2 linked regions of the Lichenihabitans psoromatis genome follow. The main gene of each other region encodes a partner of the protein of the gene in region 2 in a complex. Links are inferred from orthologs where the notes say so. Each region holds a gene or a part of one and is shown on either strand. Other genes may lie near its edges. The genes, in order: xseA and EY713_RS14495.

What was found.
Region 1: the proteins of EY713_RS14495 (region 2) and xseA are in contact, whole or in part, in a cryo-EM structure (PDB 8TXR), measured with the Escherichia coli proteins. The link is inferred for Lichenihabitans psoromatis from one-to-one orthologs.

The regions. Positions count from the first base shown.
Region 1 is NZ_CP036515.1:2,984,216-2,992,118, reverse strand. What follows is about bases 1,848-4,822. They hold xseA (exodeoxyribonuclease VII large subunit), read right to left. Parts: upstream 4,186-4,822; coding sequence 2,509-4,185; downstream 1,848-2,508. Other genes in these bases: purD (phosphoribosylamine--glycine ligase), read left to right, coding at 4,673-4,822; EY713_RS13835 (hypothetical protein), read right to left, coding at 4,305-4,517; EY713_RS13845 (DUF2093 domain-containing protein), read right to left, coding at 2,166-2,393; lpxK (tetraacyldisaccharide 4'-kinase), read left to right, coding at 1,848-2,169. Also shown: EY713_RS13855 (3-deoxy-D-manno-octulosonic acid transferase), read left to right, coding at 1-1,180; more of lpxK, read left to right, coding at 1,180-1,847; more of purD, read left to right, coding at 4,823-5,956; EY713_RS13825 (alpha/beta fold hydrolase), read left to right, coding at 6,001-6,903; EY713_RS13820 (patatin-like phospholipase family protein), read left to right, coding at 6,900-7,778; EY713_RS13815 (N-acetylmuramoyl-L-alanine amidase), read right to left, coding at 7,775-7,903. UniProt on the Escherichia coli protein: Bidirectionally degrades single-stranded DNA into large acid-insoluble oligonucleotides, which are then degraded further into small acid-soluble oligonucleotides.
Region 2 is NZ_CP036515.1:3,121,674-3,129,599, forward strand. What follows is about bases 2,175-5,172. They hold EY713_RS14495 (exodeoxyribonuclease VII small subunit), read right to left. Parts: upstream 3,804-5,172; coding sequence 3,546-3,803; downstream 2,175-3,545. Other genes in these bases: EY713_RS14480 (hypothetical protein), read left to right, coding at 2,340-2,789; EY713_RS14485 (hypothetical protein), read left to right, coding at 2,829-3,221; EY713_RS14490 (DUF1330 domain-containing protein), read right to left, coding at 3,229-3,522; EY713_RS14500 (cytochrome b/b6 domain-containing protein), read left to right, coding at 3,868-4,728; EY713_RS14505 (molybdopterin-binding protein), read left to right, coding at 4,721-5,172. Also shown: EY713_RS14470 (glycine--tRNA ligase subunit alpha), read left to right, coding at 1-101; glyS (glycine--tRNA ligase subunit beta), read left to right, coding at 101-2,152; more of EY713_RS14505, read left to right, coding at 5,173-5,506; EY713_RS14510 (tyrosine phosphatase family protein), read right to left, coding at 5,511-6,038; EY713_RS14515 (HD domain-containing protein), read right to left, coding at 6,035-6,679; EY713_RS14520 (HWE histidine kinase domain-containing protein), read right to left, coding at 6,676-7,383; CAF17-like 4Fe-4S cluster assembly/insertion protein YgfZ, read right to left, coding at 7,449-7,926. UniProt on the Escherichia coli protein: Bidirectionally degrades single-stranded DNA into large acid-insoluble oligonucleotides, which are then degraded further into small acid-soluble oligonucleotides.

The sequences.
Region 1 (7,903 bases), 140 kb from region 2 along the record:
CCGCCTCGGCGAGCGCATGGGGTTGGCCGGAGAGGCCCGTCCCGAGGGTCCCATTGCCTGGCTTCACGGCGCAAGTGTCGGAGAAGGGCTGGCGCTCCTGCCCCTGATCGAACGGCTCACGACGCGGGGCTTCGCTGTTCTGATCACGACCGGAACCGTCTCGTCCGCCGCCATCCTCGGGCAGCGGCTTCCACCCGGTGCCATCCACCAATTCCTGCCGCTCGACATTCCGCGCTTCGTCAGCCGCTTTCTCGATCACTGGCGGCCGGATCTCGCGATGCTGGCCGAATCCGAACTCTGGCCCAATCTCATCGTCGAGCTTTCCAAACGAGATGTGCCGCTCCTTCTCGTCAACGCGCGCCTTTCGGCCCGATCATTCGCGCGCTGGCAGCGATTTCCCCGCTTCATCAGAGCGGTGCTCGATCGCACGACACTCTGCGTTGCACAAACCAAAGAGGATGCTGATCGTTTCAAGGCGCTCGGCGCCCCGACCGTGACGGTGGGCGGCAACCTTAAATTCGACGTGCCGCCGCCCCCGGCCGACCGCGATCGCGTCAGCGATCTCGCCGGTCTCATCGGATCGCGACCGGTGTGGCTCGCCGCCTCGACCCATGTGGACGAGGAAGCCATCATGCTCGATGTCCATCGGCGTCTGCTTCGCCGTTTCCCGGATGTGCTGACGATCGTGGTGCCACGTCAGACCGAGCGTGGCGGCGCGATCGCCGAGGCGGCCGCGAACCTTGGCCTTCGCGCCGCGCTGCGCTCACGGAGCCAGACACTGGATCACCAGACAAATGTCTACGTCGCCGACACGATGGGCGAACTCGGTCTGTTCTACCGATTGACCGGCGTCGTTTTCGTCGGCAAATCGCTCGCGGGCGGCGGAGGACAAAATCCGATCGAGCCGGCCAAGCTCGGCAGCGCGATCCTGCATGGACCGCTGGTGGCGAATTTCGCCGAGGTCTACCGCACACTCGATGCGGCAGAGGGAGCCGCCACGATGGCCGACGGCAAAGCTTTGGCCGATACGTTGACGGCCCTGCTGTCGGACGGGGTGAAGTTGCGCCGCATGGCGCGCGCCGCCGCCGATGCGGTCGAGCGCCATTGCGGCGCGACCGATCGAACCATGCGGGCAATCGAGCCTTTCGCTAAACGCGTGTTTGCGCGCCAGGGACTCTGATGCGGGCGCCGACCTTCTGGTGGCAGCCGACCGCCTCGGTCGCGGCCACGTTACTGCGGCCAGTGGGCGCGATCTATGGCGGGCTCACGGCACACCGCATGGCACGCCCGGGCTGGCGCGCGCCGGTCCCGGTGATCTGCATCGGCAATCTGGTGGCCGGCGGCGCCGGCAAGACGCCGACCGCCATCGCGATCGCGCGATTACTGATCGACATGGGCCATCGCCCCGCCTTTCTGTCGCGCGGCTATGGCCGACGGAACCCTAAGCGCGACCCCTTCGTGGTCGACCCCGATCATCATGCGGCTGAGGACTGCGGCGACGAACCCCTGCTGCTGGCGCGCGTCGCACCGACGATCGTTGCGGCCGACCGATTGACTGCGGCCCGTCTCGCCATCGAGGCCGGAGCGGATGTGCTGGTGCTGGACGACGGTCTTCAAAATCCGGCGCTCCTCAAAGATGTCTCGATCGCGGTGGTGGACGGCGGGTCGGGCATCGGCAACGGATTATGCCTCCCAGCTGGTCCCTTGCGGGCGCCGATCATGCGTCAATGGCGGTTCGTGTCGATGCTCTGCGTGATCGGCGGCGGTCAGCCGGGCGAAGCCGTCGCGGGCGAAGCCGAGCGCGCCGGAATACCCGTCACGACTGGACGGCTCGATCCGGATATGGAGACCGTCGCGATGGTCCGTCACCGCCGCTTGCTGGCCTTCGCGGGGATCGGACGGCCCGAAAAGTTCTTTGCGACCCTCGATGCCTTAGGGCTCACAGTGGCCGATCGACTGAGTTTTCCCGATCATCACGTCTATGGTCGCGACGATCTCGCGCGGCTCACGCAGGCTGCGGAACAGATCGACGCGACGCTGATCACTACCGAAAAAGATCGGGTGCGGCTTCCGCCGCGCTTCGAAACCTTGACACTACCGGTACGGCTCGCCTTTGACGATACGGTCGCGATCCAGGCCCGGCTTGCGGAGGCGTTCAGCCGAGGTTAGTCGGCGATTTTGTCTCGCAGGCCCAAGCGGACCAACTTGGCATCGGGACTCGCGTAAGCTTCCTGCAAGGCGACGTTCCAATAGCGCAATTCCTCGAGCGGGATCGGCTCCTGCGTGACGGCGCAGCGCACGAAAGAGCCGGGCCTGACGACGCGGAAATCACCATCGAGATACTGCACTTCGGCCTCGACGGCGGCGGCGGGACGGCGCTCGAAACGATTCATCTTGTCAGCATCCAGAGAAGCCGAGCCCGAGGGCCGGTCGAATAAGGTATGGGTCTTCGCGAGATATAAGCCGTGCTCGGCCGCGAGCCAACAGGCCCGTGCCGTCGTCGGACGATTAGAAGAGCGAACCCTGTTTGGTCGACGGCGGCGTCCGGGGCAACTTGGTCGTGGCTTTGGTGACCGATGTCGCAGACAATTTTGGTCCCGCCTTCGGCCTCGGCGCACGTGACAACGGGACTGCGGGATCTGCGGTCGCCTCAACGGCGTCCGTGTCGATCACCTGAGCGCGAGCTTGCCCATCGGCGAATTCGAGCAGGATGAGCTCGGTCGGGGCGAGAGCCGAGGCTGAGCGCATGGTCTGCCCCGCTGCATCGCGCACCAGCACGAACCCGCGGGCCAGCACACTGCGGTAGCCCAGCCCGGTCAGCAATTGGCTGACCGAAGCGAGCCTCGCGGTGCGGCGCTGGGAGGCAGCCGCCATGGCAAGACGCATGCGCGCGTCGAGACCCGAGACACGAGTCTGCCGGGCGCTAGCCACTTCACGGGCGAGCCGGAGCCGTGCCGCAAAAGCGGCCGCGAGACGGTCGCCGGCCGTTTTCAATCGACGCTGGCGATCCCCGAGCAAGCCGGCCTCGGCTCGCATCATGCGATGCGCCAACGCATCAAGGTGCTGCGCCACGCGCGCCACCCGGGCCCGAGGCGCTTGCGCGGCCAGCCGGCCACCGATGCGAACCAGCAGAATGCGGCGGCGATCTGTCCCGGCCCGGAGGCCACCTGGTAGCCGCGATGCCGCAAGATCGAGCCGCTGCCGGGGGCCGGCCAGAAGATCACCCCCCGATGGCAGCAGGCGGGACAGCCCGTGCAGCGAGAGACGCCGATCCTCGAGCAGTCGCAACATAGCGGCGGTCTGCCGCCCTTCTAGCCGGTCGATCGCGCCCATCAAGTCGAGCAGCACCGGAACGGCGAGTTCGGCCGCCCCCGTGGGTGTCGGCGCACGCAGGTCGGCCACATGGTCGATCAAGGTCCAATCGGTTTCGTGACCGACCGCCGAGATGATCGGGATCGCGCTGGCCGCGACCGCGCGGACGATCGCCTCGTCGTTGAAGCTCCAGAGATCCTCCAGCGATCCCCCGCCCCGTGCCACGATGATAACATGCGGGGCCGGGATGCCGGCGACCTTCAGATCGTTGAAGCCCGCAACCGCCCGCGCGACCTCGGCGGCGCTGGTGTCGCCTTGAACGCGGACCGGCCAAACCACGACATGACGGGGAAACCGGCCGGCGATGCGATGCAGGATGTCGCGGATGACCGCCCCGGTCGGTGAGGTAATGACGCCGATTACGCCCGGCAGGAACGGAATGGGTCGCTTACGGGCGGCATCGAAAAGGCCCTCGGCCGCGAAACGCCGACGTCGCTCTTCCACGGCCGCCATCAGGGCGCCGACGCCGGCCGGCTCCAAGCTCTCGATGATGATCTGGTAGGCGGATTTGCCGGGGAAGGTCGTGATCTTGCCCGAAGCGATGACCTCAAGCCCTTCCTCGGGCTTGATCTTCATCCGGGCGAACGACGTCTTCCAGATCACCGCATCGATGCGGGCCGTATCGTCCTTCAGCGAAAAATAGGCATGGCCGGAGGAATGCGGGCCGCGGTAGTTCGAGATTTCACCGCGCACCCGCACGTAACCGAAACGATCTTCCACGGTTCGCTTCAGCGCGCCCGCGAGCGCGCTCACCGTCATCTCCTGGTCGTTCGGGTTTGCGGTGGCGCGCACCACGCCGTCGTCATCGACCATCGGCAGGCCGGGTGCGGCCGCAAGAGCTCCGGAGGGGCGACGGGAGGATTTCGGCTTCAGCATCGCCTTGTTTTATCGCGACCGCGCGGCGCTGTCTTCCAGGGCTTTGCGGCTCGGGGCTATTCTCCCGGTTGGATCGCCTCACCGAACAGCTCCATGCGTTTTGTAAGCGCCGCCAGACGGGCCAGAACGACGGAGAGGAAGCAGAGGATGAGTCCGCCGACCAGACAGGTGATTTCCACCGCCAATTGAACCTCGGTCGGCGAGCGGCCGGTGCTCCACAGCCCGAGTAAGACGATCATGATGCCACAGACTGCTGCCATGATGGTCATTGCTGGTGATACTCCTGCCGGGGACGCTGATCGCGGTGTGGGAAACATCACGACGTGATGGCGGTTCTTTGGCGTTCGATGTAGGTCCTATCGCATCGCAACACTGCTGGTCGCCGGACGTTCGTCATGATGGTTATCGCCGAGAGGCCGTTTCGTTGAAGGTCCTGCTGCTCGGCTCGGGCGGTCGCGAACATGCTCTGGCGCTGTCGCTGGCGCGTAGCCCGCTGCTCACGCGCCTGTTGATCGCTCCCGGTAATCCAGGCACGGCGGTGTTGGGCCTCAACCTGCCCGTGGATCTTACGGATTCGGCCGCGATCGTAGCGCTGGCGCAACGCGAAACCGTCGATCTTGTCGTGGTCGGCCCCGAAGCGCCGCTCGTCGCCGGTGTGGTGGACCGACTCTCCGACGTCGGGATTTTGGCCTTCGGCCCCTCCCAAGCCGCCGCCGCGCTGGAAGGATCGAAAGGCTTCACCAAGGACCTCTGCCGCGAGGTCGCGATCCCGACCGCCGCCTATGCTCGCTTCGACGACGCCGACGCGGCGCGAGCGTATCTCAGCGATCATCCGCTGCCGGTCGTCATCAAGGCGGATGGGCTGGCGGCCGGCAAGGGCGTCATCATCGCCGAAACCCGGGCCGATGCCGAGGCCGCAATCGACGACATGTTCGGCGGCTCGTTCGGCAGCGCGGGTGCGTCTGTCGTGGTGGAAGCCTTTCTGTCGGGCGAGGAAGTCTCGTTCTTTGCGATCTGCGACGGAACGCGGGCGCTCGGCTTCGGCTCGGCCCAGGATCATAAACGCGTCGGCGATGGCGACACCGGTCCGAATACGGGTGGCATGGGCGCCATCTCGCCGGCGCGGCTGGTCGATGCAGCACTCGAAGCGCGCATCATGGGCGAGATCATCCTGCCGACGCTGCGCGGCATGAGCGAGCGCGGGACGCCATTTCGCGGTGTCCTGTTCGCGGGCCTGATGGTGGAGAACGGCGCGCCGCAGTTGATCGAATATAACGTTCGGCTGGGCGATCCCGAGACGCAAGTCATCCTCCCCCGGCTGCACACCGATCTCCTGCCCCTCATGCTGGCATCCGCGCGCGGCCATCTGCCCGACACGCCTCCCGTGTTCGACGAGGCGACAGCGCTCACGGTGGTGCTGGCCGCCAACGGCTATCCGGCTCACCCGATCAAAGGCACGCGCATCGGTGATCTGACGGCTGCAGAAGCCTGCCCAGGCGTGACGGTATTCCACGCTGGCACGCGACAGGAGGGGGACGCGCTTCTGGCCGATGGCGGTCGCGTGTTGACCGTGACGGCCCTCGGTCGCGACGCAACCGAAGCGCAGGCGCGGGCCTATGCGGCCGTCGATGCGATCGACTGGCCCGGAGGGTTCTGCCGGCGCGACATCGGCTGGCGCGCCGTTCGGCCGGTTACGCTTCTCGATTGAAACGCCCACCGCGCGACGGCATTGCCGCCTGAAAGGAGACGCTGATGCCTGATCTCGCCGACCTCTTCCCCGGTTTCGCCTCACGCACCGTCGCGACCGATGCGGGACGCATCTTCGCGCGGGTCGGCGGCTCCGGCCCCCCGCTCATGCTGCTGCACGGTTTTCCCGAAACCATGGCGATGTGGCACGCGATCGCGCCGGATCTGGCCAAGCATTTCACCGTCGTGGCGATGGACCTTCGCGGCTATGGATGGTCGTCTGTGCCGCGCAGCCAAAATGGCGAAGGCTATGCGAAACGCGTGATGGCCGACGATGTCATCGCCGTGATGGACGATCTTGGCCATGCCCAATTCGCTCTTGCGGGACACGATCGCGGCGCACGGGTCGGCTACCGGCTGGCGCTCGATCACCCCGGCCGGCTGAGCAAGCTCGCGCTGCTCGATATCGAGCCGACCATGGAGGTGTGGCGCCAGATCGAGGCCGGCAGCGGCGACGCTCCCCATTGGACCACGCTTGCGGAACCCGAACCGCGGCCCGAGCAAGCCTTCGGCAAGGACCCGGTTGCCGCGTTCGGCGGCCTGCTGGTCAAGTGGTCGAAGGCCAAATCGCTTGCGGCCTTCGACCCGCGCGCGCTCGACCATTACCGCGCGACCTGGACGGAACCGACGCGCATCCATGCCATGTGCGAGGACTACCGGGCCGGTGCGACGCTCGATCGCGCCGCCGACGAGGCCGATGCGGCAGCCGGTAAGACGATCTCGTGCCCCGTTCATATTCTGGCGAGTTCGGATTACCTGCAGGGACCCGGTAAAGACGCCCCGTTGGATGTCTGGCGGCGCGGATTTGCGCCGCAGGCCACGGGTGAGACGATCGAATCCGGGCATTTCCTCGCCGAGGAGAATGCCGCAGCGACCGGTCAAGCCCTGATGCGCTTCTACTCCGCATGAGAAACGACGAAACACGATCGGTCGCGCCGGCTTTCGTCCGTCCGCCCTGCGGTGTCGCGGTGGCGCTCGGCGGCGGCGGCGCTCGCGGCCTCGCCCATATCGTCGTACTCGAAGCCCTGGACGACCTTGGGGTGCGTCCACTCGTGCTCGCCGGCGCCTCGATGGGCGCGGTGGTGGCGGCCGCCTATGCGGCGGGCATGACGGCGCGCGACATTCGTGCCTTTTCGCTGCGCGTTCTCCGCAATCGACGGCTGCTGCTCGGACGCATGTTGGAGGCCCGCGTCGGACGCTTCACCGATATCCTGAAGCGCGGCTTGGTCAACCCGGTGCTGCTGGACGCGGAACTGCTACTGCCGTCGTTCTGGCCCGACGACATTCCGGCCAATTTCGAGGACCTGCTGCTGCCGCTTCTGGTGGTGACGACCGATTTCAACGCCCGCGCGCAATTGGTGCTGCAATCGGGCGATCTCCGCAGTGCCGTCGCGGGCTCGATGGCGATCCCCGGCATGGTCAAACCGGTTGAGCGCGACGGGCGGGTGCTGGTGGATGGCGGCGTCGTCAATCCCTTGCCATACGAGATGCTGTTCGATCATGCCTCGGTGGTGCTGGCCTGCGATGTGTCGCCGGGTCGGGCCGATGGACAAGGCATCGCGCCGCAGCCCTTCGAGGCCATGCTCGGCGCGACCCAGATCATGCAGGCAGGGCTGACGGCGCGAATGCTGCGCGAACGGCCGCCGCATCTTGTCGTTCATCCGCCGGTCGAACGGTTCCGGTTGCTGGATTTCTTCTATGCGGCGCGTATTCTCGAGGCCGCCGATCCCTGCAAGGACGCCATCAAGCGCGATCTCGCTGCTCTGCTCGAGACGGTTCTCTAAGCCAGCATAGCCAGGAGATCGTCCAGCGTGTCGAGCGTGGCCGGATCGGCGACGCCATCGACCCGCTCGGGGCGGAAATGCAGCTGAAGCGACCGCACGACCGCTTCGGTCGCCGTATCGAATGA
Region 2 (7,926 bases):
TTTCGGTGACCGAACGGCAGAGTTACATCTTGCGCGTGCGTGAATTGGCGAAAGCCTGCGGTGCGGCATGGTTGAAGACCGCCGGCGGGAGAGCAGCCTGATGCCCGATCTTCTGCTCGAACTCTTTTCCGAAGAGATCCCGGCCCGTATGCAGGCCCAGGCGGCCGCGGACTTGCAACGCCTCGTGACCGGCGCGCTGGTGGATCGTGGCCTGACCTACGAGGGCGCGCAGAGTTTCGCGACGCCGCGCCGACTGACCCTGCACGTGGTCGGGCTTCCGGCTCGCCAGCCCGACACGCGCGAGGAACGCAAAGGCCCGCGCGTCGGTGCCCCGGATGCGGCTGTCCAGGGTTTTCTGAAAAGCGCCGGACTGGCATCGCTGGCCGACGCCACGATCGTCTCCGATCCGAAGAAGGGCGATTCTTACGTCGCTCATATCGAGCGGCCGGGTCGCGCCACACCCGAGGTGCTGGCCGACATCATGCCCGGGATCGTGCTCGCTTTTCCCTGGCCGAAGTCGATGCGCTGGGGCCGTGGGTCGGACAAGCCCGACGCTTTGCGCTGGGTGCGTCCGCTGCAATCGATCGTCTGCACCTTCAGCAGCGACACCGAGGAACCCGAGATCGTGCCGTTCACGGTCGGCGGGATCGCGTCCGGTGACACGACTCGCGGACATCGCTTCATGGCCCCGGCCAGCTTCAGTGTGAAGCGGTTCGACGATTACGCTCCGGCTCTCGAGAAGGCCAAGGTGGTGCTCGACCCCGAGCGGCGTAAATCGATCATCCTCCATGACGCGCGTGACCTGACCTTCGCCCAAGGGCTGGAACTCGTCGAGGACGAGGCTCTACTCAACGAGGTGGCCGGCTTGGTCGAATGGCCAGTGGTTTTGATGGGGAGTTTCGACGAGAGCTTTCTCGCGATCCCGCCCGAGGTGATCCGCGCCACCATCCGGGCCAATCAGAAATGCTTCGTAGTGCGGCGACCGGGTGAGACGCGGCTCGCCAATCGCTTCTTGCTGACCGCCAATATCGAGGCGAGTGATGGTGGTGTCGCGATCGTCGGCGGCAACGAGAGGGTCGTGCGGGCCCGCCTGTCGGACGCGAAATTCTTCTGGGAAACGGACCTGAAAGTGCCGTTGGCCGATCGTCTGCCCAAGCTCGACAGCATCGTGTTCCACGAAAAGCTCGGCACGCAAGGCGCGCGGGTGAAGCGTATCGCGGCTTTGGCGCGCGAGCTTGCGCCGCTTGTCGGGGCGGATCCGGCTCTGGCTGAACGCGCCGCGACTCTCGCCAAGACCGATCTCGTCTCCGAAATGGTTGGCGAGTTCCCCGAATTGCAGGGCCTCATGGGCCGCTACTACGCAACCCATCAGGGCGAGCATGCCAGCGTCGCCGCTGCGGTGGAGGAGCATTACCGGCCGCAAGGGCCGTCCGATCGGGTGCCGACCGATCCCGTGTCGATCGCGGTGGCGCTTGCCGACAAGCTCGATACGCTGGTCGGCTTCTGGTCGATCGACGAGAAGCCGACGGGCAGCAAGGACCCGTATGCGTTGCGCCGTGCCGCGCTCGGTGTGATCCGGATTGTGATCGAGAATGGCATCAGGGTGCGTTTACTGCCGCACGGTGCCGATCTTCTGTCCTTCTTCGCCGACCGCCTAAAGGTCTACTTGCGCGACAAGGGCGCGCGGCACGATCTAATCGATGCGGTCTTCGCGCTGCCGGGGCAGGACGACCTGCTGATGGTGGTTCGCCGCGTCGAGGCACTCGGCAAGCTGCTCGACACCGAGGATGGCGAGAATCTCCTGGCCGGTCATCGCCGCGCCGCCAACATCCTGCGGGCCGAGGAGAAGAAGGACGGAGCGGGCGCGTTCGACGCCGCCTATGATCCGGCATTGCTGACCCAGGACGAGGAGCGCGCCTTGGCCGACATTCTCGATCGGGTTCGGCTGGAGGCGACCGCCGCGCTGAGGCGGGAGGATTTCGAGGGGGCCACGCGGGCTCTGGCGCTGTTGCGGCCGCCGGTCGACGCCTTCTTCGACAAGGTTACGGTCAACGCCGATGACGCGAGCCTTCGGCTCAATCGGCTGCGGCTGCTGAACGCCTTGCGGCAGACGACGCTGACGGTCGCGGATTTCTCGAGGGTGGGTGGGTAGGAGCTGCGTTCTGTTTACGCGGCGTTCACGCCAATTGGCCGCCTCCGCTATCGAGATTTAAGACGCGAAGGATCACAACATCGGCTTCAAAGGGCTGGTGTTGACGCCCCCAAGCAGGTCTGACGCTTGAGGGGGATTGTTCAAGCACCGGCATGATCGGGCCACTAGCTCGGTTGGGGTGCGGATCATGACCATCGACAGGTTTCGCCAGGATCTCGGTAAAGCGCTTCGAGGGAGCGCGGCTCATAAACGGAAGACGATCGGGCAGGGGTTGTCGACCGACCAGGATATCGACTGCATTATCCTGCTCGAACGGCTTGCCGACGACGCCGACACCTCACCGGAGCATCTGTTCGACCGCTATGGTCGGACGTTTGCCGATACACAATCCGCCACGATGTACTTCGGCAGGCAGAAGGCATTGCTCGATCGGGTGGGGGTCGATTGCGTGCCGCATGACGTCGGCGAGCTTTTGGGCTGGTTGGGTCGCCGGACCAAAGAGCAGCACGCCAAAGCCGAAACCGCTTCCCCCATGGTGTCGCCGAGGCTTCGGAGTGCGGTGCGCGATAGCGCCACGATCTTCGCGCTCGATCTCTCGGCCGGTGTCGGGATTATCGCCCCGATGGTGGCCATCTGAAAGATCAAGCAGGGGATCGGCCAGTGGATGGATCGATCAGTGGCGCTCAATCACCCGTCGGTTCAGGCCACGGTTTTGGCCATCGAGCGGCCCGGTGCCGAGCGTCACTTCAGCGGCAGCACCATCACGCTCAGCTATAAGATGCAGGACGGCACGGGCCTGTGCCAGACGGCCGTCCACACGCTATCGCCGGCGAGCTTTCCACCTGCCGGCGAAACCATCGAGGTGGTTCCGCGCTCGTCAACATGTGGCAGCCCCATCATTCCCTCTCAGATTGGGGATCCAGCCGCCACGTTTGGCCTCGTCCTCGTTCTGATCGCCGCCAGCCTCGCGTCGCTGAAGGTTTGGCTTCGACTGCTGCATCGGCCCACCCGAGGAGCGATTCGCCCCGTATGGACGCGATCCGTCGTGAGCGATCGCAGCCGGGTCTAATTTGGCTTCAGGCGACGCCTTCGACGATCCGCATGTCGCGCACCGCGCCGCCATCCAGCGCCTTAAGTGCGATCTGATACGCCGGGTTATCGTAGAGGCTGAGCGCCGTCTCGAGACTGTCGAATTCGACGATGACGGTGCGCTGCTGCACCCCGGCCTCCATGGCGCGCGCCGCGACGCCGCGTGCGATGTAGCGGCCGCCGAGCGCCTCGATCGCCGGTCCGGCCAGCTTGGCATAGGCGGCAAGCTTCTCCGTATCGGAAATCGCGGTGTAGTTGGAAACCAGATAGGCCTTGGGCATGCTGATGCTTCCTTGATGACTGTCTATTCGACGTCGAGAGGCGCGAGACCGGTCGGATGGCCGTCCGCCCCGAGCGTGATCTTTTCGATCCGCATTTCCGCGTTGCGCAACAGCGTTTCGCAATGTTTCTTCAGGGCTTCGCCACGCTCGTAGATCACAATCGACTCTTCGAGCGGCACGCTGCCCTTCTCCAATTGCCCGACGATCTCCTCGAGTTGCGCCAAGGCCTTCTCGAACGGCAATCCGGCAACGTCGACCCCACCGGTCGCTTGATCACTCACGCTGTAACCTCTTCAATGGTGTAGACGTATCTCGACCAAATGGTTTTAACCGATCGGATGCTCGATGTCTCATGCTGAAGCGCTGCAGCCGACGAGCGAGGCAGCAAGGCCCGGTGGCGACACGTTGGTCAAACGGCATAGCGCCATCGTCCGCTTGACGCATTGGATCAACGTGCTGTGCTTGACCATGCTGCTGATGAGCGGTCTGCAAATCTTCAACGCGCATCCGTCGCTCGACTTCGGCAAGATCTCGAATTTCGTGGACCCGCCGATCGCCATCGGGGCTGACGAGGCCAATGGCGCGCCGCGCGGGTTCGTGTCGCTTTGGGGTCACAAGTTCAACACCACCGGCGTGCTGGGGTTGTCGTCCCTTGATGGCAAGCCGACCGAGCGCGCGTTTCCGGCCTGGCTGACGCTGCCATCTTATCAAGACCTTGGGACTGGGCGAGCCATTCACTTCGTGTTCGCGTGGCTGTTCGTGCTGAACGGGCTCATCTACCTGATCTATGGGTTCGCGACCCGGCATTTCCGGCGCGACTTCATCCCGACGGGAGAGCAGATGCGGCATTTCGGCGGTGCGATCCGCGACCATATTCGGTTGCGTTTTCCGAAGGGCGAGGAAGCACGACGCTATAACGCGATCCAGAAGCTCACCTATTTTCTGGTCGTTTTCGTCATGTTGCCGTTGCTGGTTCTTGCCGGCTGGACGATGTCGCCCGGTCTCGACGCGGCTTTTCCGCAATTGCTCGATCTGTTCGGCGGCCGCCAGACGGCGCGTTCGGTCCATTTCTTCGCGGCATTCGGCCTTGTTCTGTTCGTCATCGTCCACGTCGCGCTGGTGTTGTTATCGGGGGTGTTTAACAACATGCGCTCGATGATCACCGGCTGGTACGACATTGGCCGGGAGCCTGACTCACATGCGTAAGATCAACTCGACCCGTCGCGGCATCCTGGCGCGGGGCGCGGCCTTCATTGGCGCAGCGGCCTTGGCGGGATGCGACAAAGTCATCAACTCGGATCAGGCGGCGTCCGCCTTCAAGGGCGTCGACGCGCTGAACCGCAAGGCGCAACAGGCAATCCTGCAGGCCCAGCAGCTTGCACCCGAATATACCGAAGCCGACATCTCCCCGAAATTCTATGCCAATGGCTCAACCGACCCGGACGACCCCGCCTATAAAGCCATGGTGGCGGATGGCTTCAAGGATTACCGGCTCCAGGTGACCGGCATGGTCGACACTCCGCTGAGCCTCTCGCTTGCGGACCTTCGGGCGATGCCCGCCCGCACTCAGATCACGCGGCATGATTGTGTGGAAGGCTGGAGCTGCATCGGCAAATGGACCGGCGTGCCCCTCAGCCTCGTGCTCGACAAGGCCGGCGTCAAACCGACCGCCAAATATCTCGTCTTCCAGTGTTTCGACACGATGGATGATCCCTCGTCCATGTCGGGGCCGCCGCCTTTCTACGGCAGCATCGACCTGCTCGGCGCCCATCATCCGCAGACGATCCTGGCTTATGACATGAACGGAAAAGCGCTCGAGGTGCCGTTCGGGGCGCCGCTGCGGCTGCGGTTAGAGCGCCAGCTCGGCTACAAAATGACCAAATACATCAAAGAGATCCAGTTGGTCGACAGCTACGCTGAAATTGGGCAGGGGAAAGGCGGCTATTGGGAGGACAACGGCTACCAGTGGTACGCCGGAATCTGATGGCTCACGCCGTCGGCGCGTCGAGATCCAGCCTGAATGGCGCGCCCTCGAAGCAATCTTCCCCGCGGCCGATCGCGGTGATCGCGGCGCTCATACGCCCGGCTCGACCGAGTGCCGCATCGGCAAGTGCCACGAGGCTTGCATTGGGGGTTGCGGACGGGGAGGCGGCCCGTAAAGAACGCGCTACCTCACTCTCGTCGCGGTCCGGCGCGAGCGCGCAAACCGCGATATAGGCCGCGGCTGTCGAGCGGCTGACGCCAGCGTAGCAGTGGATCAGAAGCGGATCGACACGGTCCCAGGCGGCGAAAAACGCCAGCAGATCGGCGATGTGGCCGGCCTGCGGATGGGTATGGCCCTCCGTGGGCGTCACGATATCCGACACATTGATGACGAGGTGCCGGTCGGCCGCGATGCTCGGGGGCCGCTCCGCCACGACGCCACCGGGCGACAGCAGCGTCAGCAAGCTTTTGGCCTTGCTCTCAATGGCAGTTTCCGGAAGCCTTGCCAGCGAACAGACATGGATCGCGCTCAAACCGGTTCCTTTCGCGAGGACGCGCCGCTCAACATTGCGAAACGATCGAGAAAGACGCGTTCGGCATCCTCTGACCGGGCGGGCGACAAAACCTCTTCGTCACGCCGCGTCTCCTGGACCTGGATGCCGAAGATGCGATCGGCGTCGGCGCGGTCGAAGCCAGCCAGATCGATGGCCTCGCGATAGGCCGCGATCCGATCGGCTTGCTTGATGAGGTTGACCAAAGCGGGCGGTGAGATCGGCAGGCCGAAACGCGCATGAATGGCATCGAGGAGCCGATGTTCGATCGATCGATAGGCGTCGCCGAGGACTGCCTTGAACGGGGAGATCAGGTCCCCGATCACATATTCGGGACTATCGTGCAGCAGGGCCGCCAGCCGCTCCGCCGGGGTCGAAAGCGGCGCCAGTCGGGCCATAATGGCTTCGACCATCACGGAATGCTGGGCGACCGAAAAGATGTTTGGCCCCTCGGTCTGGCCATTCCAGCGCGCCACCCGGGCTAAGCCATGCGCGATATCGGCGATGTCGATATCGGCTGGGCTCGGGTTCAGGAGATCGAGTTTGCGGCCCGACAGCATGCGTTGCCAGACGCGCGGTTGTGCGGGCTCGACATCCCGATCTCGACGTTCGCTTGGTGTCACGCTGAGTCGGCGAGGCGTGAGAGAGGCGCGCGGACGCGGCACTGCAGGCCTTGTGGCTCGAACATCACTGCAACATCGCGGCCGAAGGCGCTTTGCATCGATTGCTCGATGAGCCGCAAGCCAAAGCGCCGCTTTGCCGGAGGCTCGACCGCAAGGCCGCCGGATTCGCGCCATGTAAGCGTGAAGCCCTGGTCTTCCACGGTCGGGTCGAGCCACCACGAGAGATCCACGCGGCCGGCCTCCACTGACCAAGCGCCGTGCCGCTTCGCGTTCGAGGCCAACTCATAGAGAGCCATGGCGAGCGAGAGCGCGGCACTCGCGCCGATCCGCAGCTCTGGGCCATCGATCGTCAGCCGTCGGTTCTCTGTGTCGAATGGTTGAAGAACACGCTCCGCCACGGCCCGCAGCGTTACCGTCGTCCAACCCTCGTTCAGGATGACATCATTGGCGCGGGCCAAGGCGATGATGCGGGACCCGAAGGTCGCAAGGGCTTCTTCCTTGGTGTCAGCGCCGCGCAGGGTCTGGCCCGCAAGGGCCTGAACGACGCTGAGAACGTTCTTGACGCGATGGCCGAGCTCGAAGGTTAAACGGTCTCGCTCGGTCTCACTCGCGGCCCGTTCGATCGCGGCGGCGTTGACGAGTGCCTGCAGCCGGGCGATTTCGCCCTGCATCGACTCCCGGCTCAAACTTTGACCATCCTGCATCGATCGTTTCTCTTGGTCGTCGCGATAAATTGCATTGTGCACAACGCAATAGACGCTCGCGTGCCCTAGTGCCAGCCCGGACCGTCGAGCGTGAGCGGTATCGAGCCGGCTACGACGGATGTGCCCGCGAGCCTCGCGTCCTCGGCTTTGTCGATGCGAAGGAGACCAAGCCCCAACCCGTCGATCGACGATCCCATCACGCCGATCGAAACTCCGTCCGCCGTGATATCCGACCCGACCATCGGCGGCTCACCGTCGAAGCGCACGCCAACGATCCGCTTTCGTGCCGTGCCGCGATGTTGCACGCGGGAGACGACTTCCTGGCCGATGTAGCAACCTTTCTTGAAGTCCACGCCATGCAAACGATCGAGATTGGCCTCGTGCGGGAAGGTCTCGCCGTAAATGAAATCGATGCCGCCTTCGGGCACGCCGAGCCGGACACGCTGCTCGCGATAGGCCCAGCGTCCCGAATCATCGCCCAAGTCGGCGAAACGCGATCGATCGACGATCGCGCGGCGCCAGAGGCCCGGCACACGCGGATCG